DNA from 4 places in the Pseudoalteromonas sp. T1lg122 genome. Region 3 is predicted to be linked to each of the others. Evidence: predicted binding sites of a transcription regulator. Region 3 holds the regulator's gene; each other region holds the start of a gene.
The links. Region 3 encodes sigma-54, which starts transcription at its own class of promoters, with help from an activator protein. Its sites were predicted from a motif close to GTTGGCACGNNNNTNGNNT; they were not measured.

Region 1 (6,126 bases), on a different contig from region 3:
AACAAGCGGCAAGCCGTGCGGTAGTGGCAGGTTATGCCGGTATCGCAGGCGGTGGCTCAAAGAAAATAAATGAAGTGGCAACCACTGAGGCCGAAAAACGCCTTACCGAAATCGGCGAGCTAGACAGAGTATTGAGCGGTGGTGTAACGACAGGTTCAGTTAACATTATCTCTGGCGACCCTGGCGCTGGTAAAACTACCTTGCTCTCAGATTTAGTTGCACGTATGTCAAAACTGATGCCGTCTTTATACTGTACAGCTGAAGAGTCTCTATCGCAGTTCAAAAACCGTGTGAATCGCCTACGTTTAGATTACAACGAAGACGAGCTTTACTTACTGTCTGAAACCAGCGTTGAAGCCATCATTGAAGAACTTGATAAAAACAAAATCAAGTTCGCGGTGATTGACTCAATTCAGGCTGTGGTAACAGAAACGGCAAATGGTAGCCCAGGCTCGCCATCGCAGGTTAAAAGTGCAGCGCAAGCTTTAACACAATATTGTAAGCAAAATGATGTAACTATGTTCATCATTGCCCATGTAAACAAAAATAACGAAATTGCAGGGCCGCAAACACTCGTGCATATCGTTGATGCTTTATTGCATATCGATACCAACGATGGGCAAATCAGAACTTTACGTGCTAATAAAAACCGTTTTGGCGATATCGACACCGTGGGTATTTTCAGAATGTGTGAGCGCGGAATGCTGAGCGTTGATAACCCAAGTGAAATCTTTTTGTCAGGCTCGAGTACTGAATCTCCGGGCTCTGCAATCACCTGTATCCGTAAAGGTAACCGTAATTTACTACTCGAAATCCAATGTTTAACCACAGAAACCGAAGCTGAATTCCCGCAGCGAGTATGTGTTGGTTTAAACATGAACCGCATCAAGATGCTGACGGGCATTTTGCGTAAGCACACAAAAACAAAAATCTTTCACGACACTTTTTTCAACATTGTCGGTGGCTTAAAAATCGATGAGTCAGAAACCTGTATCGATTTAGCATTAGTAACAGCGTTATTAAGCAGCTTGAACGAATTTGTTGTACCCCGCACCACCTGTATTATGGGCGAGCTAAGTTTAAATGGTGATGTAAGACCAATCGACAGTGGCGTACCTCGAGTCAAAGAAGCTGCTCAGCATGGTTTTACCGAGATTTTTATCCCGCATCGCAATTACCATAAATCAATGGAAGGCCTTGGGGCGAAGATCACGCCGGTGAAAACGGTGCATGAACTATTGTCGTTAATAAACTAAATACAATTTGATACACTGATAAAAAAATTACACCAATTAAAGGAAATAAAATGAAGAAGTTAATTATTGCAGCGGTTGTTGCTGCGGCTGTCGGTGGCGTGGCTTACGCAAATTACGCAGCGACACAGGAAGTGAAAAAGGTGGTTGATAAGCAAATTAGTGCGTTATCAATTCAAAGCGGTGTAGATATTAAATACAGTGATATCTCAGCAAGTATTTTTGATAGCAGCATGCAGTTATCTGATATCACTGTTTCAAATAGTTTAAGTAATGAGCCAGTTGCAACTATCGACAGCATTGATGTGTCAGGTTATGAAGTTGATGCGATACCACCGCACACAGGCTTTGTGATGACTAACTTTCGTTTTAGCGATGAGTTCTTAGCGCAGCTACCAGAAAACTCAAATAACAAGCTAGCATCAACAAGCTATAACGTAAATTCATCACTTGATTACAATAAAGACTCAGGCGACAGTGACTTTGCACTTAAAGTGACTGCGAATGAGGTGGCTGATGTGAATTTCAATCTTGGTTTAGCTAAAACCACAGCGTTAATGGAAGCATCACTTGCTGCGAGTCAAATGCAAAATGAAGCAGCGGATGGCCAGCTAACCTTAGAGCAGCAATTACAACAGCAATCAAAGATGATGGCAGCACTCACTCAGTTAGAGCCGCGCCGTATTAATCTGTCGATAGCTGATGAAGGTGAGCTTAAAGCCGTGGTCGATAGCTTCTTAACTTCGCAAGGTATGACGCATGAGCAATTTAAGCAAGTGGTAGCTATGCAATTACAGCAAGTTCCTGTGAGTGAAGAACTTGCGGCAGCGATCACTAATTTTGTGAATGGCTTATCGTCTTTCTCTGTGTCGGCAAAATTACCTGAAGGTAAAGGCATGATGGAGATTAATCAGCAAATTCAAATGCTGATGGGTCAACCAGAAGAGCTTGCGAAATTTATCAACCTGCAAGCAAGCGGCGCATAATCTCAAGCCCCTCTGTAAATCTAGCCTTAAAGTGATGGGTGATTGAGCTTACTCACTTTAAGGTTGTTTTTTATCTGCATCACACCTTGGCTATGCTCTAAAAATTTTTGTGCTAAAGCTCTTTGAAAGCCTGTTTCTGCAATGCCTTTTAGTTCAACAGTATCACCATCAACAATCACTTGTAGGTTTTCAATTCGAAAATTAGGATTGCTTGTTAATTTCTGCAGTGCCATTTGTTGTAAGCGCGGTTGAGCCGATGTACTAGTCGTTAGCACGCTAGTATTGGCGCTTACGTTCGTTGCGCATGCAAGTAAAAAAATACAGCTTAATGATGTAAGTACTACGGTTAATTTGAAGCGGCTCATACAATTCCCTCGTTAATGTAGTCTGCTGTGAACTATTGCTGAACCAGTTACAATTATCATTCCAATATTTAACTTGTTGATTTTAATTGGTTTTATTTGAATTAATGGGGTGAGGGGGAATAAAGTGTGAACTAATTACACACTCATTAGGTAAAAAGGGTAGGGTACAAAAATGCCGAGGCAAGCTCGGCATTTTTTCAGTAAGGGTAATAAAGCTACTTTTTCTTCTTCGCTTTAGCTTTGGCTTTTTTCTTAGCCTTCATTTTTACTGGATCTTTTTTCTTTTTAGAGGGAATTTTTGCTTCTTTGTGCTGTGGCTCAAAGCCTTTAATCACTCGGCGTTTAAGCTTTTGCTCTATGTAGCGCTCAACCTTGCCTAAAATTGCCACGTCGTGTGCTTCAACAAATGAAATCGCAATACCTTTTTTACCAGCGCGGCCAGTACGGCCAATACGGTGTACGTAAACGTCTGCGGTACGAGGCATATCAAAGTTGATAACATGGCTGATATCAGCAACATCAATACCACGTGCAGCCACATCCGTTGCAACTAAGATATTATTGCGACCTGAGTGAAAATTTTCCATCGCTTTCATGCGTTTATCTTGTGGCATTTCACCGCGTAACCAAGCAACACGAAGGCCTTCGTTGTTTAATTCACCAATTAATGTTTCTAAGCGCTCACGAGTTTTAACAAACACAATCGCTTTATGAATGTCGTCACCATTTAACGTTTCAACCAACATTTTAAGTTTGTGGTCGTAGTCATCCGCAAGGTGAACCCATTGGTGGATTTTGCCTTTCTCTTTACGTGAAGATTCGGCTTCAAGGAGTGCCGGATCGTTTAAGATACGCTCCGCAAATAACTCTACGCTGTCACCTTCAAGGGTGGCTGAGAATAAGAAACATTGGCGACGGTTACGTGCTTCATCACAAATACGAAGCATTTCTTTACGAAAACCCATGTCTAACATGCGGTCAGCTTCATCAAGAATAAGCACCTCAACATTTTCAGCATGGAAGTTCTCTGTTTCAAGGTACTCCATTAAACGCCCTGGTGTGGCAATGAGAATGTCGTTATTGCTTTCGAATATTTCTCTGTGTGTCCCGTAGTTTATACCACCTGTCACAACCCCAATTTTAAGATGAGTTTGTGCTGCAAGTAATTCGCATTGCTCATGAATTTGATAAGCAAGTTCACGGGTTGGCGTCATGATCAATACGCGCGCAAAGCCAGGATCGCGACGTGGGAAATCAAGCAAGTATTGAATTGCAGGGATCAAAAACGCGGCTGTTTTACCCGTACCAGTAGGGGCAGATGCCAAAATATCACGACCTTGAAGAGCTTCAGGGATCGCTTGTTGTTGAATACTGGTTGGCGTATCAAAACCCATTTTATTAATGGCATTTAACAGCTTGTTATCGATATCAAATTCAGAAAATTGCATAGAGTGACATAAATAGAGGACAATTGAGCCTAATTATACGCGTTAACGCGGCTGTGGTGAATGAAAAGGTGAAAAAATGTCAGGCTTTGTGTTTAAACAATTTACGGTAACGCAAACACGCACGGCGATGAAAGTGTCGACCGATGGTATTTTGTTAGGTGCATGGGCTGATATAAATAAAGCTAAGCGCATTTTAGATATAGGCACAGGCACTGGATTACTGGCGCTTATGGCAAAACAAAGAGTGTCTGATGCAAGTGTGAGTGCCATTGAAATAGACACGGGTGCCTGCAGTGATGCCCGAGATAACTTTGCCGCTAGCCCTTGGCCAGAAATAAACCTTTTCGAAGGAGCAGTACAGTCGTTTAGCGCAGCAGAGCCTTTTGATGCGATCATCACCAATCCACCGTATTTTAATGGGAGCCTAAAAGGTGAAAATGATGCTCGAAATACTGCCCGTCATACTGACGGCCTTAGCTTCAGCGAATTGATAGAAGCGTGTACTAGGATTAGCCACGGCAAAACGCTTTTGAATGTGATTTTGCCTTGCGTAGAGGCAAAACAATTCATTGCGGTAGCTGAGCAGGCAGGCTGGTACTTAAATCGCCATTGCTTGGTCCGTACTACCGAGAAAAAACAACCAAGTCGCAGCTTGTTGCTACTCAGCCAAAACAACGGCGAATGTGATACATCATCGTTAACCATACATGCAGCTGATGGCAGCTATAGCCAAGATTATAAAGAGCTATGTAAAGCTTTTTACCTAAACATGTAATTATATCTGTGATTTTTGTATGGAAGGTGGTTGTAATTGCATGACTTCATCAAGCTGAATTTGCTGAACATATTCAAGCTCTAATAGGGCGTCTAACACGGCTTTACTGTGCGACTTTTCTATTTCGGCGCTGCAAAAATCAATAATGCTAAAGCGGCGTTTGATTAGCAGACCTTTGATGTCAGGTAAAGGCTCTGTGGTTTCAATTAGTACGCGGGTTGTTGGGCAAGGGTCGGCATAGCCTGAGCGTAATAACTTTTTTAAATTAAACAAGTTATCATCAAGCCGACCTAGTTCAATGGCGGCTTTAGCGCTATCAGGAATAAATAATGGCTCAGCAAAGCGATTTATTTTTATTTCGCCAATGGCGTTTATTGTGGCAACCTGATTACTGTCGTAACTGACAATATCACCGGTAATTAATGTGAATTGACTCATTGTGTTCCCTCGCAATGTGTTGTCTTTGTATGATCATAACAAAATGGTGTGATTAACCAAGCCCTGTTATAGTGCCAATGTCTTAAATTTTATACGAGTTTTTTATGTTACGTTTATCAATTGCTTTATCTGCCTTATTATTTTCTCAATTGAGCTTTGCCGCAATGACGCCTGTGGGTCTTTGGAAAACCATTGACGAAGAAACCAATGAAGCGAAATCTTTAGTACGTATTAGTGAGCAAAATGGTGTATTGGTTGGCAGTGTCGAAAAAATCCTTAACCCAGCTAAACAAGATGCAATCTGCGAAAAGTGTAAAGGTGATAAGAAAAATCAGCCTATTTTAGGGTTACAAATTATTGAAGGTGCTAAAGATGCTGGTGATGGTAGCTGGCAAGAGGGTGAAATTTTGGACCCAAACAATGGTAAAACCTATACCCTTAAACTAACTCCACAAGAACAAGGCAAGGTACTTGAAGTACGCGGTTATATTGCGTTTTTCTATCGTAATCAATATTGGCAACGCGTTGAATAACCATTAAAAAAGCCAAGCAATGCTTGGCTTTTTTATTCATGATTTACAAACTTTCGCTGTACTCAGTCATGACCTGTTCAACCCAGCTTGCAATACGCTCATCGCTGAGCTCGTATTGGCTGTCTTCATCAAGGGCTAGGCCTACAAATTGTTTGCCATCTTCGCTGAGTGCTTTTGAAGCCTCAAATTCATAGCTTGCATCGTTAGGCCATTTACCAAGCAAGGTAATGCTTTGATCACAAATTTCATCGTGTAACATGCCAAGTGCATCTTGGAACCACTGACCATAACCTTGTTGATCGCCCATACCAAACAGAGCCACGGTTTT
Region 2 (6,126 bases), on a different contig from region 3:
TGCAACGGCACTTCCTAATACCCCTGCTACATTTGGTCCCATGGCATGCATCAACAAGAAGTTATGTGGATTGCTCTCAAGACCTACCTTATTAACCACCCGTGCGGCCATTGGTACCGCTGATACACCCGCTGCACCTACTAACGGGTTGATTGGCGATTTAGAGAATTTATTCAGGCCCTTCGCCATAAACACCCCTGATGCTGTACCAATTGCAAAGGCCAGAGCACCTAATACCAAAATACCAATCGTTTCTACGGTTAAGAACTTATCTGCCGCAAGCTTTGAGCCTACCGCTAAGCCTAAGAAAATAGTGGTAATGTTGATGATTTCGTTTTGTGCACTATTGCTTAAGCGATCAACCACGCCCGATTCACGCATCAAGTTACCTAAGCAGAACATACCGACCAGCGGTGTTGCTGCAGGTAAAAACAAGATGGTTAAACTAAGCACCATTAACGGAAAAACAATTTTCTCTTTTTTCGATACGGCACGAAGTTGCGGCATTTGAATTTCGCGCTCTTCTTGCGTTGTTAGTGCACGCATAATTGGCGGCTGAATAATTGGCACTAGCGCCATATAAGAATAAGCTGCTACAGCAATCGCCCCCAGTAAATCAGGTGCTAGCTTAGATGCTAAGAAAATAGCTGTTGGACCATCCGCCCCACCAATAATGGCAATTGCCGATGCGTCTTGTAGTGTAAATTCAAAGCCAGGAATATAGTTAAGCAGTATTGCACCAAATAAAGTTGCGAAAATACCAAATTGCGCAGCCGCACCTAACAGCAACATACGCGGATTAGCGATTAAGGCACTAAAGTCAGTCAGCGCCCCTACGCCCATAAAGATCAAAAGTGGGAATACCCCAGAGTCGATCCCAATATGGTACACGTAATACAAAAGGCCGCCCGGCTCAGATAACCCAGCTACTGGAATATTAGTTAAAATAGCTCCAAAACCAATCGGTAATAACAACAGTGGCTCAAAGTTACGGGCGATTGCTAAATAGAGCAGCAAGCAACCAACCGCAATCATGATCAATGCCGGAAAAGTAAAGTTAGCAATACCCGTGGCATGCCAGAGGTTTAAAACACCATCCATCCTCTGTCTCCTATGCCAGCGCGATTAGCGCATCGCCAGTGGCAACAGAGTCGCCCTCTGCCACTAATACTTCTGCAACTGTGCCTGAGTGTGCGGCGCGAATTTCAGTTTCCATTTTCATCGCTTCCATAATGATAACCACATCACCTTCGTTAACGGTTTGACCTGGTTTCACTTTCACTTTGAAAATATTACCTGCCAACGGTGCATTGAGTGTTTCGCCCGCTGACGCTGACGCCGACTGAGGAATTAACTCACTGTCTTTTAGGGTTACTTCTTTAAGCTCACCACCTTGCGCTACGACGACATCGTAAACTTTACCATCAACTTTAACGCTGTACTGCTCTGCTTTTACAGGGCTTGAAGCAGCAGGAGTTGCTTCAGTTTTAGCAACTTCACCCGTTGGAATTGCTTCAAATGCATCTGGGTTGTTGCGGTTTTTAATAAATTTAAGGCCAATTTGTGGGAACAATGCATAAGTAAGCACATCATCAATCACATCATCAGCAAGCTCTAAGCCTTGCTCTTTAGCTTCGCTTAATAACTCTGCTTCTAGCTTCTCAAGCTCAGGCTCTAGCTTATCAGCAGGGCGGCACGTAATTGCTTCAGCACCCTCAAGTACTCGCTCTTGCAACTCTTTATTCATAGGCGCTGGTGTTGCACCATATTCACCTTTCAGCACACCCGCTGTTTCTTTTGTGATGGTTTTGTAACGCTCGCCAGTTAGTACATTTAGTACCGCTTGAGTACCGACAATCTGTGAGGTCGGTGTAACGAGTGGGATATAACCTAAATCTTCACGAACACGCGGGATCTCAAGTAACACTTGGTCAAGCTTATCAGCTGCACCTTGCTCTTTAAGCTGGTTTTCCATGTTAGTTAACATGCCGCCCGGTACTTGCGCTAATAAGATGCGACCATCAACGCCTTTGAGGCTACCTTCAAAAGCGGCATACTTTTTACGAACATCACGGAAATAAGCAGCAATTTCTTCCAATTGGTTTAAATCAAGACCAGTATCTCGCTCTGTGCCTTCAACAATTGAAACTATGGTTTCTGTGGCGCTATGACCATAAGTCATACTCATTGACGAAATAGCTGTATCAAGCATATCGATACCCGCATCGATTGCTTTTTGGTATGTTGCAGTACTTAAACCTGTGGTCGCATGGCATTGCATCGCAATAGGAATAGACACGGTTTCTTTTAAGCCTTTGATCAACTGCTCACAATCGTATGGCTTTAGTAAACCCGCCATATCTTTGATACAAATTGAATGGCAACCAAGATCTTCTAGTTGCTTAGCAAGTTTCAGCCACATATCAAGTGTATGCACTGGGCTTACTGTGTATGAAATTGTACCTTGAGCGTGTGCACCTACTTTTACCGCTGCTTTAATCGCGGTTTCAAGGTTACGTACATCGTTCATCGCATCGAAAATACGGAATACATCAACACCGTTTTTATGAGCTCGCTCAACAAACTTTTCGACTACATCATCAGCATAATGGCGGTAGCCTAAAAGGTTTTGCCCGCGCAGTAACATTTGCTGCTTAGTGTTTGGCATTGCAGCTTTTAGCTCGCGAATACGTTGCCAAGGATCTTCACCTAAATAACGGATACACGAGTCAAACGTTGCACCACCCCATGATTCAATAGACCAATAACCCGCATTATCGAGTTTTTCTGCCATGGGTAACATGTCGTCTAAGCGCATACGCGTTGCCAAAAGAGACTGGTGTGCGTCACGCAATACTAATTCGGTTAGTTTTAATTTAGCCATGTTTGAGCTGCCCCGTTATTTTTGTTTATTTCGAAATTGAGCAATTGCAGCGCTGATAGCTGCAATATGTGCCTGTGGCACACCCTGTTGAGGTTGAATTTTTGCTGTTCGCGTAGGTTCTGCAGTTGCAGGATCGTCGAATCGACCCACGACTTTCGACATTAAGATCACCGCAGAAATCAAAATGCTCAGAAAAACAAACACGCCAACCATGCCTGTCACCATCAAACTGGCCGCAGTGGTGAGTAATCCACCTATATCCATACGACTCCCCTCGCTTACTTATAATAAAAAGTCATTTTTGTTAAATATTTATGCACCAATGATAACAAAGAAAATCAATTTGTATAGCATCATTGTAAATTGGTAAAACCAATTAAATTTAAAATAACATGACACACATATAATTAACACCCCACTATTCACGCATTTAAAGCCCCGTTATAGATGATATAAATAGTCAATATAGCCAGACGTTATATGCTGAACTATTAATTAATAGCAACAAAATGACCAAAAACCACACACAACAAGGCGTTAGAGCTAACCCCACAAAACAAAGTTAAATTGGTCTTACCATTTTTAGCAGTTTCTTTCATTTTTCTCATGCAGCTCAATATGAAAAAATATCACTATGAATAAGTTACATGCTTACTCGTAAAAGTTACCAAATGATGAACCCTGCCAATAACAACAAAAACACATAACCAACTGAAATTTAAGAAATAAACATTCTGGCACAGAACTCGCTTTAGTTACATCGAACTTAAGAAAATTTAAATAGCCAAGGAGACCACTATGTTACGCTGGACAATTACTTTTTTAGTTATCGCGTTAATCGCAGCAGTGTTAGGTTTTGGCGGTATCGCAGGAGCCGCTGCAGGCATCGCTAAGATTATCTTTTTTATATTTTTAGTATTACTTGTTATTTCGCTGGTATCAGGAGCACTTAGAGGCAGTGTCCCTAAGTAGTTAAAAGCAGATAACCACTTACTTTATTTTAAATTTACAAGGAATTTCATTATGAAAAATTCAACTTTAAAAGCCGCAACTATCGCCCTATTTTCAGGTTTATTTATAATGGGTTGTGAAGACAACACCGCTGAAGAAGCTGGCGAACGTATTGACGAAGCAATTACTGATACACAAAATGCAGTTGAAGATGCATGTGAAGAAGTAAAAGAAGGTGTTAACGCAAAAGAAACTAACTGCTAATAATACACCTTAATTAAGAAAAGCGGCCAAGTGCCGCTTTTTTGTGTATGCGAGTTAGCGAGTTAGCGAGTTAGCGAGTTAGCGAGTTAGCGAGTTAGCGAGTTAGCGAGTTAGCGAGTTAGCGAGTTAGCGAGTTAGCGACTTTAGGCTGCAAGCTGCTTGTGTCAAGTAGCTTGCTAACTTTACTCTTTCCCCTAGAAACTCGCTAACTTGTTGGGTTTCGCTCCGCTCTACCCTACGTCACGTAGATTTAAGAAACATCGCGCGAAATAAATTTCACGCCTACGCGTGGTTAAACCGCTGCTACCTCAAGCTCGCTAACTTTACTCTTTCCCCTTGAAACTCGCTAACTTATTTGTTTTATCTGATAGCTGACGGCTGAAAGCTAATAGCTCCTCTCCCTATAAACTCGCAACTTTACTCTTTCCCCTAGAAACTCGTTAACTTGTTGGGTTTCGCTCCGCTCTAACCAACCTACCGGCTCTTTTTTTAATCTGATAGCTGACGGCTGAAAGCTGATGGCTCATTTCCCTATAAACTCGCAACTTTACTCTTTCCCCTCGCAACTTTACTCTTTCCCCTCGCAACTTTACTCTTTCCCCTCGCAACTTTACTCTTTCCCCTCGCAACTCGCTAACTTGTTGGGTTTCGCTCCGCTCTAACCAACCTAAGTTATTACTCACAAACCTTAGTGAGGGGCTCGTTTGTCGTTACACTCGCTATATGCCACTGGCCGTCAATAAAACTCACCTTAGTTACATCGCTAACGGCAAAATCACCGGGGACATTTAAGCGCGTTAAGTTACTCGCTAGCTGCTGCTGACAATATGGGCCGGTATCGCCATGCATCACGAGCACAGGCTTTGTGGTGTGCTTTGCGAAGTCGCTGATAGCATCACGGTACACTTTAAAGGCATCACAATCGCTGCGCTGTGATTCGCTGCAAGCGGGTTTACTGGTTGGATGGTAAATGTCAGCTTGAAAGCCAAACACATAGGCCTTAGCATCCTGATGAACAAGCGCTTGCTTTAACCAAGTTAAGTTGTACTTATCACGTTTGTCAGCGGCATCAAGTGCTGCGTTTTTGTCACTTTTTAAAATTTGCGAGCGGCCGTTAAAAGTGCCCGGTATATGCAAAGTACGAAATTCAATGTCATCAAACTGCCAACGAGCATTTTCTAGCATTTCAGCCTGTGTGGCATAACCCTGTAGTTGCTTCGCTTTTTGTGTATAAGCCTCCTCAAACATCAAGCCTTTAACAAAGCTTAGCCGTTCAAGCTCATCAAAACGCACCGATAGCTTTTCTCGATCGCAATCTGTCCATTCATTATCACCTGGGGTGTAAATAAAAGGCAGTGTGGTCAACGACGTTAATAACGCTTTATTTGTTTGCAAAAGCTTATTGGTGCAAGCAAGTGCTCCCGATTTCATATCACCAAGGTGCATTAAAAAGCCATGGGGTGTTGCTGCGATTGCTTTAGTAATTTTTCCATCTTTGGCGAGATTAATTTCATCAATCGGGGTGTATGGCATATCGCCCATAACTAAAAAAGTATTTGTGGTCATTGCTAGTGCTAATGACATTGAACTAACAAACATACAACTTACACCTAAAAAATACAGATACCTTAAGCTCTCATAATGACAACTAAATGAAAACCAACTGCGGCAGTTTTTTTCTATCAATGTTAAACTGCTGCCAGTCGATTAAGTGAGTCCCCGAATGACATTAAGTACAACTTACACATTAGATAAACCGTATTATTACGAATGCTTTGATGAGTCTCTACCTTATTCATCACAAGCTAAGCCTAAATACCCGCTGTTGGTATTGTTAATAACCTTAGGCTTATTAGCTTTTTATCAATTAGAGAATCATTATCTGGGCAGCTTTATGATTATGCTTGCTGTCGTTGAGTGCTTATCGTTTTATTACAAGCGGCCATGGTGGGTCGCAAGACAAATGCTGAGTCGAGCATCAGGTAGCGAAGTGACTATCGTGTTTGATGATGAAGGGGTGAAGGCCG
Region 3 (6,126 bases):
GCTCCATCTGGGCAATAATGCCAAGACGTACATCTTCAGACAGTTCTTCTAGAACATCACCGCGGACATCTGGGTCAACCAGTTGCCAAAGCATACGACGAATTTTATGAGGAGAAGATTCAAGTAAAAGGGCTGTATCACAAGGCGCCGTTTTAGCTAACATACCGCGCACTTGAACAAATTGACCACTATTGAGTGACTTGGTCACTTGTTTGAGTTGTTGTAGTGGGTAATCTTGTTCAAAGGCTTCTGGCATTGGCGTCCTTACAACTGAAAAAAGTTTAAATAGGCTAAGCAAATCAGCATAGTTGCTTTGTGGTGTATTTGCAGAGATATCGTCGCACTGCGATAAATTTATTAAGAGTTTTGTAATTTAGAGAAGCGAGCGATATAAAAGTAGGATATTTAAAGGGAATTTTAAATATCCGAATTAAGTTTACCGTAAACCCCGAAGGCTTAGCAAATGCTATTCTTGCTCGTGAAAGCGTTGCGCAATTAATTCGCCAATTGCCGTTAATGCGGCATCAGCATCCGGGCCTTCGCATACAACGCGAACTTCTTTACCTTGGCTGCTTTCAAGTAGCATTAACGCTAACACGCTGTCGCCTTCGGCTTCTTTATCGTCTTGATAAAGGGTAATTTTGGCATCAAATTGCAGCGCTAATTGCGCCAAAACAGTGGCAGCACGAGCATGTAAACCAAGTTTATTTTGAATTAAAAAAGTATCTTCAGCGTGCATTCTAGGTGCCTAATTAAATGTCTTGTTCACGGTGACGAATTTTTACATTGGCATGGCTTTTCGCAAAGCTTTCACCAATTGTTTGCGCTAAATAAACAGAGCGGTGTTGGCCACCGGTACAACCAATTGCAATAGTTAGGTAACTGCGGTTATTGCGCTCTAAATGTGGCAACCATGTTTGCACAAAGGTCTGTATTTGCCATGTGAACTTTTGCACTATGCTGTGGCTCGCAAGATAATCTTTTACTGGTTGATCAAGGCCTGTTAGCGGCTTTAAATCTGGCTCCCAGTGTGGATTAGGTAAAAAGCGTGCATCAAATACGTAGTCAGCTTCTTTTGGTATACCGTGCTTAAAGCCAAACGACATAAAGGTAATAATCAGCTTTTTATCTTTTTTACCTAAGATCTTTTCGCGAATTGATTCAGCTAACTGATGAACACTCAAATCGGTGGTGTCAATCATAAAATCAGCGCGGGTGATCAGCACATCGAGCAATATTTTTTCTTGTTTAATAGCAAGATCGAGTGGCAAAGAATCAATCGATAATGGATGTAAGCGGCGTGTTTCTGAAAAGCGCTTTATCAGGGTTTGATCATCACTATCTAAGTAAAATAGCGTTGGGTTTGCAAACCCTGGTAGGTATTCAAGAATATCATTAAATTCTTGCTGCTCTTTCGGTAAGTTACGTACGTCGATACTGACTGCTATTTTATCGTAATTATCAGATACGCTACGTACGAGTGAAGGCAGCAAATTCACTGGAATATTATCAACGCAATAATAGCCTAAGTCTTCAAGTACTCGTAAAGCGACCGATTTACCTGAGCCTGAGCGACCGCTGATAATGATTAATTCCATTTATGCCTCTGCTGATATGACCTGAAACAGTTGCTGATCGGTTGTAGCACTGCGTAACTGTTTACAAAATTCTTTATCTTTAAGTCTATCAGCAATTGTTGATAAGGTCTTTAGGTGAAGCTGACAGTCACCATCTGGTACGATGAGTGCCACAAATATATCAACCGGGCGGTTATCAATAGCATCAAAATTGATGGGTGATTCACTCACTATGATAAACGCATGGGGTTCATCGGCACCGCTCATTCGACCATGGGGAATAGCAATACCGCGACCGATGCCGGTGCTGCCTAGTTTTTCTCGGTTGAGCAAAGCATCTAGGATATCTTGTTGCGATAAATGAGGAAGCTGCTGGTGGGCCAGTTCGCTGATATATTCAAGAATTCTTTTTTTGCTATTAAAAAGGACCGCAGCTTTGCTGCAGTCCTGGTTAGTAAGTGAACTTAGTTTCATAATTTAATGTCGAGCTAATTTCTCTTTGTGTTTAATGACTTGGCGATCAAGCTTATCGATCAGTGAGTCAATGGCTGCGTACATATCTTGATGTTCTGTAGAAGCGAACAATTCGCCTCCGTTTACATGTAAAGTTGCTTCTGCTTTTTGGCTTAATTTTTCTACATCTAGAATGACATGAACATTATTTATATGGTCAAAATGCCTTTCTAGTTTCGCAAACTTGGTGTTTACATAGTCTCTTAATGAATCAGTGATTTCTACATGACGACCAGTTAAATTTAGTTGCATAAGCATTTTTCCTTCTATGTAAAACGTCTAAATCAAACTCTTGCGCTGATTAGACGGAGGTATTGCTAGAGACTCACGATATTTTGCAATTGTACGTCTAGCTACTTTAATTCCTTGCTCAGCCAATATATCTGCAATTTTACTATCACTCAATGGTTTAGCTGAGTTTTCTGCGGCCACTAACTTCTTGATTAAAGCGCGTATTGCCGTAGAAGAACACTCACCACCATTTTCGGTGCTGACATGGCTTGAGAAGAAATATTTCAACTCAAAAATACCCCTCGGGGTATGCATATATTTTTGCGTTGTTACACGTGAAATTGTCGATTCATGCATTTCGACCATTTCAGCAACATCATTTAGCACCATCGGCTTCATCGCTTCAGGGCCGTGCTCAAAGAAAGCTTGTTGTTGTTGAACGATACAGTTGGTTACTTTTAATAACGTATCGTTACGGCTTTCTAAGCTCTTAATAAACCACTTTGCTTCTTGTAAGTGAGAGCGAATAAATTGGCTGTCGCTACTCGATTTTACTGAGCGAGACATAGCCGCATATTGGCTGTTTACTCTAATCTTTGGCATACAATCTGGGTTTAACTCAACCACCCAGCGACCTTTTACTTTTTTCACTGATACATCAGGTATAACGTACTCAGACTCTTCGCGTACTATGCTATCCGCAGGCTTAGGATTTAAGCTGTGAATAAGCGTCATCACTTCTTTAAGCTCATTTTCTTTAAGCTTAGTCTTTTTCATCAAAGTGCGATAGTCGCGACTCGCTAATAATTCGATATGCTCAGATAAAACCATTTTAGTTTCAGCTAAATATGGTGTGCTAGCGTCAAATTGACGAAGCTGAATACACAGGCATTCTTGTAAACTGCGCGCGCCAATACCAACAGGATCGAATAATTGTATTCTTTTTAAGACCGCTTCAACTTCATCAAGTTCGATTTCTTCTTCATCGTTATTTTGATTAAAGCTTTCGACAATATCTTCACAGCTGATCGTTAAAATACCTGAGTCGTCTATGGCTTCTACTATGGCTACGGCAATCGCTTCGTCAGTTGGGCTAAATGGCGTGAGCTGTAATTGCCACATTAGGTATTCTTGTAGGGTTTCAGTTGATGCGCCTTGGTAAATAGACTCATCTTCAGGCATAGGTCCTGATGATGTTGATGGGGCAGCACTCATGTACTCGTCCCACGTGACGTCCATTGCTAAGTCATCACTTACGGTGTCTTTATTGAGGGCGTCACTGCTTTCTTGCTCGTATTCGCTAGGTGCTTCTTCTGCAGACGCGCTTAGTTGCATATCGTCAGATTCAGCTTTTTGCTCATTCTTACCGATACTTTCTTCGTTGTAATCAGCCTCTTCCACTTCAAGTAGGGGATTACTATCAAGCGCTTCTTGAATTTCTTGCTGGAGATCCAATGTACTGAGCTGCAACAAACGAATCGCTTGTTGCAGTTGTGGAGTCATTGTAAGTTGCTGGCCCATGCGCAGCTGTAATGATTGCCTCATGTATCCCTAACAATCCTTTTTAAGTTATCGATGACTGTGCTGTGACAGTTAAAAAATTATCGATTTATTGTCATTGTTATAAGTCTAGCAGATGCTCTAGTCGGTGGCGTAATGGTTACAGCCTGAATTGCTCGCCTAGATATACATCACGTACAGTTTGGTCAGCTAATACGTGCTCAGGTGTGCCTGATGCAATTAGCTCCCCATGAGAAACAATGTAGGCTTTTTCACAAACATCAAGGGTTTCTCTAACATTATGGTCAGTAATGAGTACCCCAATACCGCGGTTTTTTAGGTGCTCAATAATTTTCTTTATATCTAACACTGAAATTGGATCAACACCAGCAAAAGGCTCATCTAAAAGGATAAATTTAGGATTTGCGGCTAATGCGCGAGCAATTTCAACGCGGCGACGTTCGCCACCTGACAGCGCCATACCTTGGCTGTCACGGATATGTTGAATGCTAAATTCGTCGAGTAAGCTGTTTAGCGTTTCTTCGCGGGTGGTTTTATTTAGATCTTTACGGGTTTCTAAAATTGCCATCAAGTTTTGATAAACCGTCAACTTTCTAAAAATTGACGACTCTTGCGGCAGATAACCAATACCTAAACGTGCGCGGCTATGCATTGGTAAAAGCGTAATGTCGTTATCATCAATGCTGATTTTACCTTTGTCGCTAGGTACTAAGCCTACAATCATATAGAAGGTTGTCGTTTTACCTGCGCCATTTGGACCAAGTAAACCAACAATGCTGCCAGCTTCAACTTCAAGGCCTACATTTTTAACCACTTGGCGGCCTTTGTAGCTCTTAGCTAAAAGCTCTGCTTTTAATGTGCTCATGGTTGGCCTTTGTTATCTTTTTTGTTTTCAACTGGAACGAGGATCGTGTGTACGCGATCTGTTGAGTTTTCGTCTTTTTCTGCGCTGATCAGCTGTTGAGCCATATCGTAGGTAATGCTTTTGGCCGTTACTTTTTGACCCGATTGAGTGACTTCAGCTTCGCCATTGAGTGTTAAGAAGCGTTTCGCAACATCGTAACGTACTTCTTGTGCACTGGCGCTCATTACGGTGCCATCAGCTTGCTTTTCTTCGAAATAAGCAGGATTACCTGTCGCGATAATTAATTCGACAGTGCCTTCGGTGTCTCCACCGTGTGCTTCAAGACGCTCAGCTGTAATACGACGATTACCATGCACGATCTCTACGTTACCTTCGAATATGCCAACGCCATCTTTTAGTTTACCAACTTGGCGGTCTGAGCTAATGCTAATTTGTGCGCCAGTTTGCTCAGCAGCCGCGCCTGAAAACGCGATCAATAAGCTTGGGATCAGGAGTAGTTTCTTAAGTTTATTGGTCATAGTATATGGTTCGTGTATGGTTAGTTAACTCAACAATTTCGGTTTTTAGATCGGCTTTTAAGCCTTTCCCGGTAATCTTTAAATTCGGTCCTGTTAGCGTCACAGGTTGCTTAGAAAACATGGTCATTTTATCAATGTCGACATTAATGTTTTCAGCTTTAATATCTTCGATCATGCCGTTGTGGGTTAAGTTTTTAGCAACCACATCCCCTTCAAAAATCAGCTGATCGTTTTCGTATAAAGTGGCTTCTTTGGCTTTTACTTGCCATACCTGCTGGTCGCCATAAATCGTAAAAATTGGTTGTTCAAAAAAGGTAAACCCTAATTGTTGATACAACTCCATTTTGGCGGCCGCCACCTTATGACTAATTTTGCCTTGTTCGTCATACGCAGTTTGCTTTAAGGCAACGGCTGTATAATCAGGCGATGCTATGATCTCGTCTTCACTACTTATTGCGTCTGTTGATTGATTAAAGTACGGGTACCATAACCACACCATGCAACAAACAAAAACAATACTCAGTAAAATACGGGCTATATTCATGCGCTGGTTCCATCGCTAGTTAACGGCTTGCCGTTTTCTAACATCAGTAAATCAGTTAATTCACGCACGGCTCCAAAGCCACCCGGTAATAACGTGGTGTAATGAGCCAGCTTTTTAATAAGCGGGTGTGCATCGTTTACAGCAACAGCAAACCCCACTTTTTCCATTACTGGTAAGTCTGGACCATCATCACCAATATAGGCAATTTGTTCATCTGTCAGCGCCAGTTTATCTTTTAACTCTTGATAAGCAATCAGCTTATCTTCTTGTCCCTGATAAATGTGCTGAACTGTTAGGCTAGTCATTCGCTGCTGAACTATTTGTGAATGGCGGCCAGTAATCACCGCGACGTCAAAA
Region 4 (6,126 bases), on a different contig from region 3:
TATTGAAGAGTTACGCTGGTTTGATGGTTTAAAGCAACAGGGTTTAATAAAGGGTTTAACGGCACAGCAAGAATTACAATTGGCATCGATTAAAGAGCAGCAACAATGTTGGTTTAGCATAGCCCTAAAGCAAGGTTTAAACATTGAACAAGCATTAAAAGCAGCAGAGGCTGATGATGCGTTATGCTTTGACTTAGCAAATCAGCAAGTAATTATTCATGGTGTGCCCATCCGGCTTTCAAAGACACCTTTACTTTATTATTTTTGGTATGCAAAAAGAAAGTTTGAAGCCGAGCCTGCTTATTTAAATCCGCCACAGGGTAAACCTGATCATAAAAATGGCCAGCAGCTAGCCAAATTAATGCAGCAGTATGGTGGTCACCAAAAAGCGATACGTGATCTTGATGAAGGCTTAAAAGGCAAAACCTTAGATCAAAACCGCAATAAAATTAAAACTGAGCTGCAACGCGTGCTTGAAGGATTGGCATGTGATTATCTTTTTGATAGTGAAAGGGACGAGCGAACTGCTCGCTATCGTTATAGCTTGAAGTTACCAGCGTCTAAATTAAAGCTTGGCCCGTAGTTTTAACCTAGTAATTTGTTTTCTAACTCATAACTATTGCGCGAAATGAAATATTAGTTAGCCTTTAATGATTCATTGAAGGAGTGAAACTATGTTTAAGCGTAAAAAAATAACAACAACGGGTGCTTTGTTTAGCTCATCGCTGTTATTGATCTCGGCAGCTCATGCCACAACACCTCAATATAAAGATCAACAAGCTTTGCATGATATTGCAAATGCCGTTTCTAAAGCACGTATAGAGCAAGATATTCAAACGCTGGTTGATTTTGGCACTCGCCATACTCTATCTGAGACGAAATCAAATAAACGTGGTATTGGTGCTGCAAGACGTTGGATCAAGTCTGAGTTTGAGGCGATTTCTAAAGCCTGCGGTAACTGCCTAGAAATCATCGAAGTAAAAGACACTATATCCGGTGAAAAGCGTATTCCAAACCCGGTTGAAGTGGTCAATATTGTGGCTATTCAGCGCGGTCAAGTTGATGCGAACCGAATGGTTATGATGTCGGGTGATATTGACTCGAGAGTGTCTGATGTAATGGACTATACCTCAGATGCGCCAGGGGCTAACGATAATGCATCTGGTGTGGCTGGCGTTCTGGAATCGGCGCGTGTTTTATCAAAGTATAAATTTAATGGCTCAATTGTTTATGCAGCTTTATCTGGTGAAGAGCAAGGCTTGTTTGGCGGTAAAATTTTAGCTAAATATGCACAAGAGCATAATTGGCGTGTTCATGGTGTTTTAAACAACGACATGATTGGTAATTCAACTGGCATTAATGGGGTAACAGATAACACAACTGCACGTATCTTCTCTGAAGGCACTCGCGTTATAGAAACCAAAGAGCAAGCCCATAAACGCCGTTTTACCGGTGGTGAAGTTGACTCTGCAAGTCGTAACCTTGCGCGTTACATAGATACAATCGCAGATCGCTACATTGAAAATCTGGATACCATGTTGGTATATCGACTCGATCGTTTTGGTCGAGGAGGGCATCACCGTCCATTTAACGATGTTGGCTTTGCCGCTGTGCGTATAATGGAAACCAACGAAAATTATAATCAACAGCATCAAGACTTGCGTACTGAAGATGGCATTACCTACGGTGATACTATTGACCATGTTGATTTTGCCTATGCGGCGAAATTAACGTCACTTAATGCAGTGACGATGGCTTCAATGGCGTGGGCTCCAGCGCCGCCAACGGGTGTTAGTATTTCAGGTGCTGTAAAGCCAAGTACAACATTAGCGTGGCATAAAAGTGATGATCCAACGGTGGTCAGTTATAAAATTTATTGGCGTTACACCAGTGAGCCACAATGGCAATTTAGCCGCGATGTTGGCAACGTCACCGAAGCAACACTGAAAAATGTTGTTATCGATAACTACTATTTTGGTGTTGCCGCTGTAAACAAAGACGGTATTGAATCACCGGTTGTTTTTCCTGGTGATGTTGGCGCGTTTGAATGGCCAGACAAATCAACTAAATAGGAATCGTTAAGTCATAGCGGACACCACCCAGTTCGCTATGAACAGCTGTAATATGCCAGTTATGGGCTTCGACAATTTGTTTTACTATCGCAAGCCCAATGCCTGAGCCTGACTGTTTAACCGTTTTTAAGTCTGGTACTCTATAAAGATGGTCAAAAATCTTTGCTAAACTTTCATCGCTGACACCAGGGGCTGAATCTTCATAGCAGATTAAAAGCTGTGTTTGGTTTTGGCTAATCGTCAAAGTAATCTTACCAGGGTGATTTGTGTACTTAAGTGAATTACTGATTAAGTTTGCAAATAACTGTGAAAGCCGTGTTGCATCGCACTCAAAGTTTAATTCATCAGCAACATTTTGTGAGAATCTCACTTCAAATTTATCAAGCTGGATCAGCATATCTGCGTGTAAGCTTTGGAAATACTCAGCTGCATTAATTGTTGTTACGTTGAGCTGAAAGCTACTTTGCTCTAAAAGTGAAATTTTATTTAAATCAGTGACTAAAGTTGCCATGTCGGTGATTTTTTGGTTGAGTTTTTCGTATGTAAGCTCATTAAATTGAGTTAAGCCTGCTTGGAGCGTTTCAAGGTGTAAGCGCAACCCGGTTAATGGACCACTTAACTCGTGAGCAACTTGTGATAATAACTTACTACGTTGACTGATTTGTTTATCTAGATAATTTCGGCGCTGTTCAATAAGCTGTTTTCTTTGTCTTACTCGTAATAAAGCAATGCCCATTACAGCTAAAAGAAGGCTAAATAATAAAATGCTGTATAAGATAGTTTGGCGCTGTGAAGCAATTGCTTGGCTTTTTTCATTGTCTTGGAGCTTTAAATCTTGAATGGCCAAATCGCGGTCGCGCATCGTAATGGAGTTTTGCAGCTCCGCTAAACGTTGATTGTAGTTGTTGCGGGCAAAGCCTTTTTCAAGCTCTGTAATAGTCCGTTGGTACGAAAATGCCTGTTTGTAATCAGCTTGTTGTACTGCCACAGTGATCAAATGTTCTAGGGCTGTGATTTGCTTTTGCAGCTTATTTTTTTGGTTGCTTAACTTGTAGGCTTGCTCAGCAAAATGTTTAGCTTGTTCGTGCTCAGTAGAGCCAATGTATAGCTTTGCTAATGTGAGTAATACATCAATATATAAGTGATCGTCTTGCTTGAGTTCAGTGATCACTTGTTTTTCAATGGTTAATGCCTGAGTTGCTTTATCGACTTCGAGCAAATTTATCGCAATATTATGGTTTGCCCAGGCAGTATTTCGTGTGCTGTTATAACTTGCGAACACCTGTTGAGCCTCTTGTGCGTATTCAAGTGCTGCATTGTAGTTTTTTAGCCCATATTCGCATTGGGATAGTTTAACTAAACTATGTCCGATATCAGAAAGTGAACCCGTTTGCCTATCAAAACTAAGGGCTATAATAAATTCGCTCTTTGCTTTTTCGTATTGTTCTAAATCTAAATAACTTTGGGCAATTGAATAACTTATGCCTGCTTGTAATGAGATGGACGGTGACATCTGCTGAATAACTTCACGGCGTTTTAGCTTATATTCTAGAGCAAGCGTAAACCGGTCTAACTGCTCAAGATTACGCGAATAACCATGGTAGAGCATTTCTTTTTGTTTTAAAGTTAATTCACGATTTTTGTCGTGTATATAAACCTCAAGCAAGTTCAAGGCTGCTTGATACTCGCCTGCATTATGATAAGCACTGACAAGGCTCGCCACGGCATCAATTTCATAATCGATAAGTTGTAAACGCTGAAACAGGGCGACATTTTGTTGCGATAAATTGATTGCAGATACTAAGTCACCTTCTCTGTAGGCGAGGCGGGCTTTTGCAAGATATAACTCGCTGTAAATGGGGGCGTCGCTTTTGTATTTAGGGCTTGCTTCAAGTTCATCAATAATAGTTTGCGCTTGTTGAAATTGGCCGAGGTGTATGTGAACGTGAATTAATCTAACGTTAAAACTGACTTGTTCTGCAAGGCTGGCGGACTCAATAAGCTTTTTATCGATGGCTTTTAAATAGTCATATCGTTTTTGGTAGTCACTGATTGTTCTGGCTTCATCAATGTTGTGTTGCAGTGTTGATGCAAAAGCACTGTTCATTGATAAGGCAAAGTACAGAATTACAGAGGCTTTAAGTTTCATAGTGGGGTTTATTATTATTTTTATTCCTAACTAGTCTAGCATGTCATTCTTTTAAGTGGGAATGATTTGCTTTTATAGCTAAAAAGAATTGCATTATGCAACTATGCCTCTTGCATCTTGCAAATACTCAGCCCAATTGTTCATAACGTCTTGTTTTAGAATGAGTTGTATTTTGGAATGGTTACTGCTTTGAGTAATAACACATCCACAGGAGAGTGTAATTATGAAAAGTAACTTACCCGCTTACCTAATAACCGCACTTGCAACTGGCTTCGTAAGTGCAGCACCATTTGAACAGTGCCCAAGTAAGGCATTTTTAATTCAAGGTTCGCCTGCGCAAATGTATGGCGTTGACCTGGTATCAGCCAAAACCACCGTGCTTGCAGCGTCAATGGATTTTTCAACAGAAACGAATAACGACAGCGTTAATGCGGTTGGCTTTAATTATCAAGACCAATATATGTATGGCTTTAGTAAACAAGCACCAAAAAGTGTTGTGCGTATTGGTGACGATTATGTTTTACAACGTTTGACTATAAATGGCCTGCCAGATACCAATTTTTATGTTGGTGATATTCATGTAAATAGTGAAACTAATCAGGCGATTTACTATTTATACCACCCTAAATTTGGTTTATATGGCATTGATTTAACTGAAGAGGCCGACGAGTATCAGGCACAATTAGTTGCAGGCTCAGCGAACTGGAATTTAGCTATTTATGATTTTGCTTTTCATCCACACAGCAATCTTTTGTATGCGGTTGAGTCAAACGGAGACCTCTATGAAATAAATTTAGATAACCAGACACCCACTTTTGTCGCTAACCTCGACATAGCAGGTGATACCGGTGCTAATGGTGCAGGCTATTTTGATGTACAAGGCCAGTTTTATTTTAGTAATAACCGCAGCGGTAAAATCCATAAAGTAGATTTGAGCACCAGCCCTGTAATGGGTTATACGCCTACTGCTTCAGTGTTTACCTTAGGGCCAACATCGAATCAAAATGATGGTGCACGCTGTGCTATTGCTGAAGTAAAAGTAACTGATAACTCTATCGACTTTGGTGATGCACCCATGCCATATAAAACAGCACTTGCTCATAGTGGTGCCCGCCATTTGTTTGACCCTAATGAAGACCAATCAAATTTAGTTTATTTAGGAGCCGTTGTTGATGGCGAAAATATTAACACACCTGCTGATTTACAGGCATCGCCAGTCGATAGTTCAGATGATGGTGTGAGATTTGTTACTGATTTTGTTGCAGGCTCTACCAGCCAGGTAATAGTGACCGCACCTAATGATAATGGGTATTTATATGCTTGGTTCGATTGGGATCAAAATTTCCAGTTTGATCCAGATGAAATCACAGTGAGCAAGTATCGCTTAAATCAAGGTGATAACAGTGTGCTGGTTGATGTACCGAGTGATGCTGTGATGGGAGCAACATGGGCACGTTTTCGTGTCACAGATGGCAGCGAAGCTAACCCAATTACCGCAAGTGGTGGGGTAACAGGCGGCGAAGTGGAGGACTATCCGGTAACCACTTATGGCAGTTTGGTATACCCAAGTGAGAATGGTTGGGTAACCCTTGCCTATGAAGATCAATGGCCTTTCGCTGGTGACTATGACTTTAACGATTTAGTTGTAAATTATCGTACTACATTGATTGATAAAGAAGGCCAGGCCATGGGCTACAAGATTGAAGGGGAATTAGTTGGCATTGGTGCTGATTTTCATAATGGCTTTGCAGTACGCTTGTACCAAACGATAGCCGATGGTGCTGATAAGCGAATATTAAGAAATCAGATTGATACAAGTTCAATTAATTTAACTATAGATGGCGAAACACAATCACATTCTATTTTAGAGCAAGGGGTTGAGAATGCTATTTTTATTATCATGCC

Region 1: C2M33_RS14925 (BON domain-containing protein) is a predicted target of sigma-54. The motif match lies at 2,652-2,670, and genes of this name have one in related genera.
Region 2: C2M33_RS14680 (DUF1328 domain-containing protein) is a predicted target of sigma-54. The motif match lies at 3,618-3,636, and genes of this name have one in related genera.
Region 4: C2M33_RS07895 (LruC domain-containing protein) is a predicted target of sigma-54. The motif match lies at 4,393-4,411, and genes of this name have one in related genera.

Annotation. Positions count from the first base shown of each region.
Region 1 covers NZ_PQCG01000032.1:542,276-548,401, reverse strand. Annotated here, with positions in the region: gene radA (DNA repair protein RadA) at 1-1,256, shown strand, start outside; gene C2M33_RS14930 (hypothetical protein) at 1,307-2,239, shown strand; gene C2M33_RS14925 (BON domain-containing protein) at 2,266-2,604, opposite strand; gene srmB (ATP-dependent RNA helicase SrmB) at 2,820-4,052, opposite strand; gene C2M33_RS14915 (tRNA1(Val) (adenine(37)-N6)-methyltransferase) at 4,129-4,827, shown strand; gene C2M33_RS14910 (hypothetical protein) at 4,828-5,265, opposite strand; gene C2M33_RS14905 (DUF2147 domain-containing protein) at 5,370-5,798, shown strand; gene fldB (flavodoxin FldB) at 5,842-6,126, opposite strand, start outside.
Region 2 covers NZ_PQCG01000032.1:494,191-500,316, forward strand. Annotated here, with positions in the region: gene C2M33_RS14665 (sodium ion-translocating decarboxylase subunit beta) at 1-1,101, opposite strand, end outside; gene oadA (sodium-extruding oxaloacetate decarboxylase subunit alpha) at 1,112-2,884, opposite strand; gene C2M33_RS14675 (OadG family protein) at 2,900-3,148, opposite strand; gene C2M33_RS14680 (DUF1328 domain-containing protein) at 3,683-3,856, shown strand; gene C2M33_RS14685 (hypothetical protein) at 3,908-4,099, shown strand; gene C2M33_RS14690 (hypothetical protein) at 4,775-5,698, opposite strand; gene C2M33_RS14695 (YcxB family protein) at 5,823-6,126, shown strand, end outside.
Region 3 covers NZ_PQCG01000031.1:97,978-104,103, forward strand. Annotated here, with positions in the region: gene mgtE (magnesium transporter) at 1-256, opposite strand, end outside; gene C2M33_RS11270 (HPr family phosphocarrier protein) at 467-739, opposite strand; gene rapZ (RNase adapter RapZ) at 753-1,598, opposite strand; gene ptsN (PTS IIA-like nitrogen regulatory protein PtsN) at 1,599-2,051, opposite strand; gene hpf (ribosome hibernation promoting factor) at 2,055-2,342, opposite strand; gene C2M33_RS11290 (RNA polymerase factor sigma-54) at 2,370-3,866, opposite strand; gene lptB (LPS export ABC transporter ATP-binding protein) at 3,982-4,707, opposite strand; gene lptA (lipopolysaccharide transport periplasmic protein LptA) at 4,704-5,225, opposite strand; gene lptC (LPS export ABC transporter periplasmic protein LptC) at 5,215-5,769, opposite strand; gene kdsC (3-deoxy-manno-octulosonate-8-phosphatase KdsC) at 5,766-6,126, opposite strand, start outside.
Region 4 covers NZ_PQCG01000007.1:543,556-549,681, reverse strand. Annotated here, with positions in the region: gene C2M33_RS07910 (hypothetical protein) at 1-583, shown strand, start outside; gene C2M33_RS07905 (M28 family metallopeptidase) at 675-2,072, shown strand; gene C2M33_RS07900 (ATP-binding protein) at 2,065-4,221, opposite strand; gene C2M33_RS07895 (LruC domain-containing protein) at 4,445-6,126, shown strand, end outside.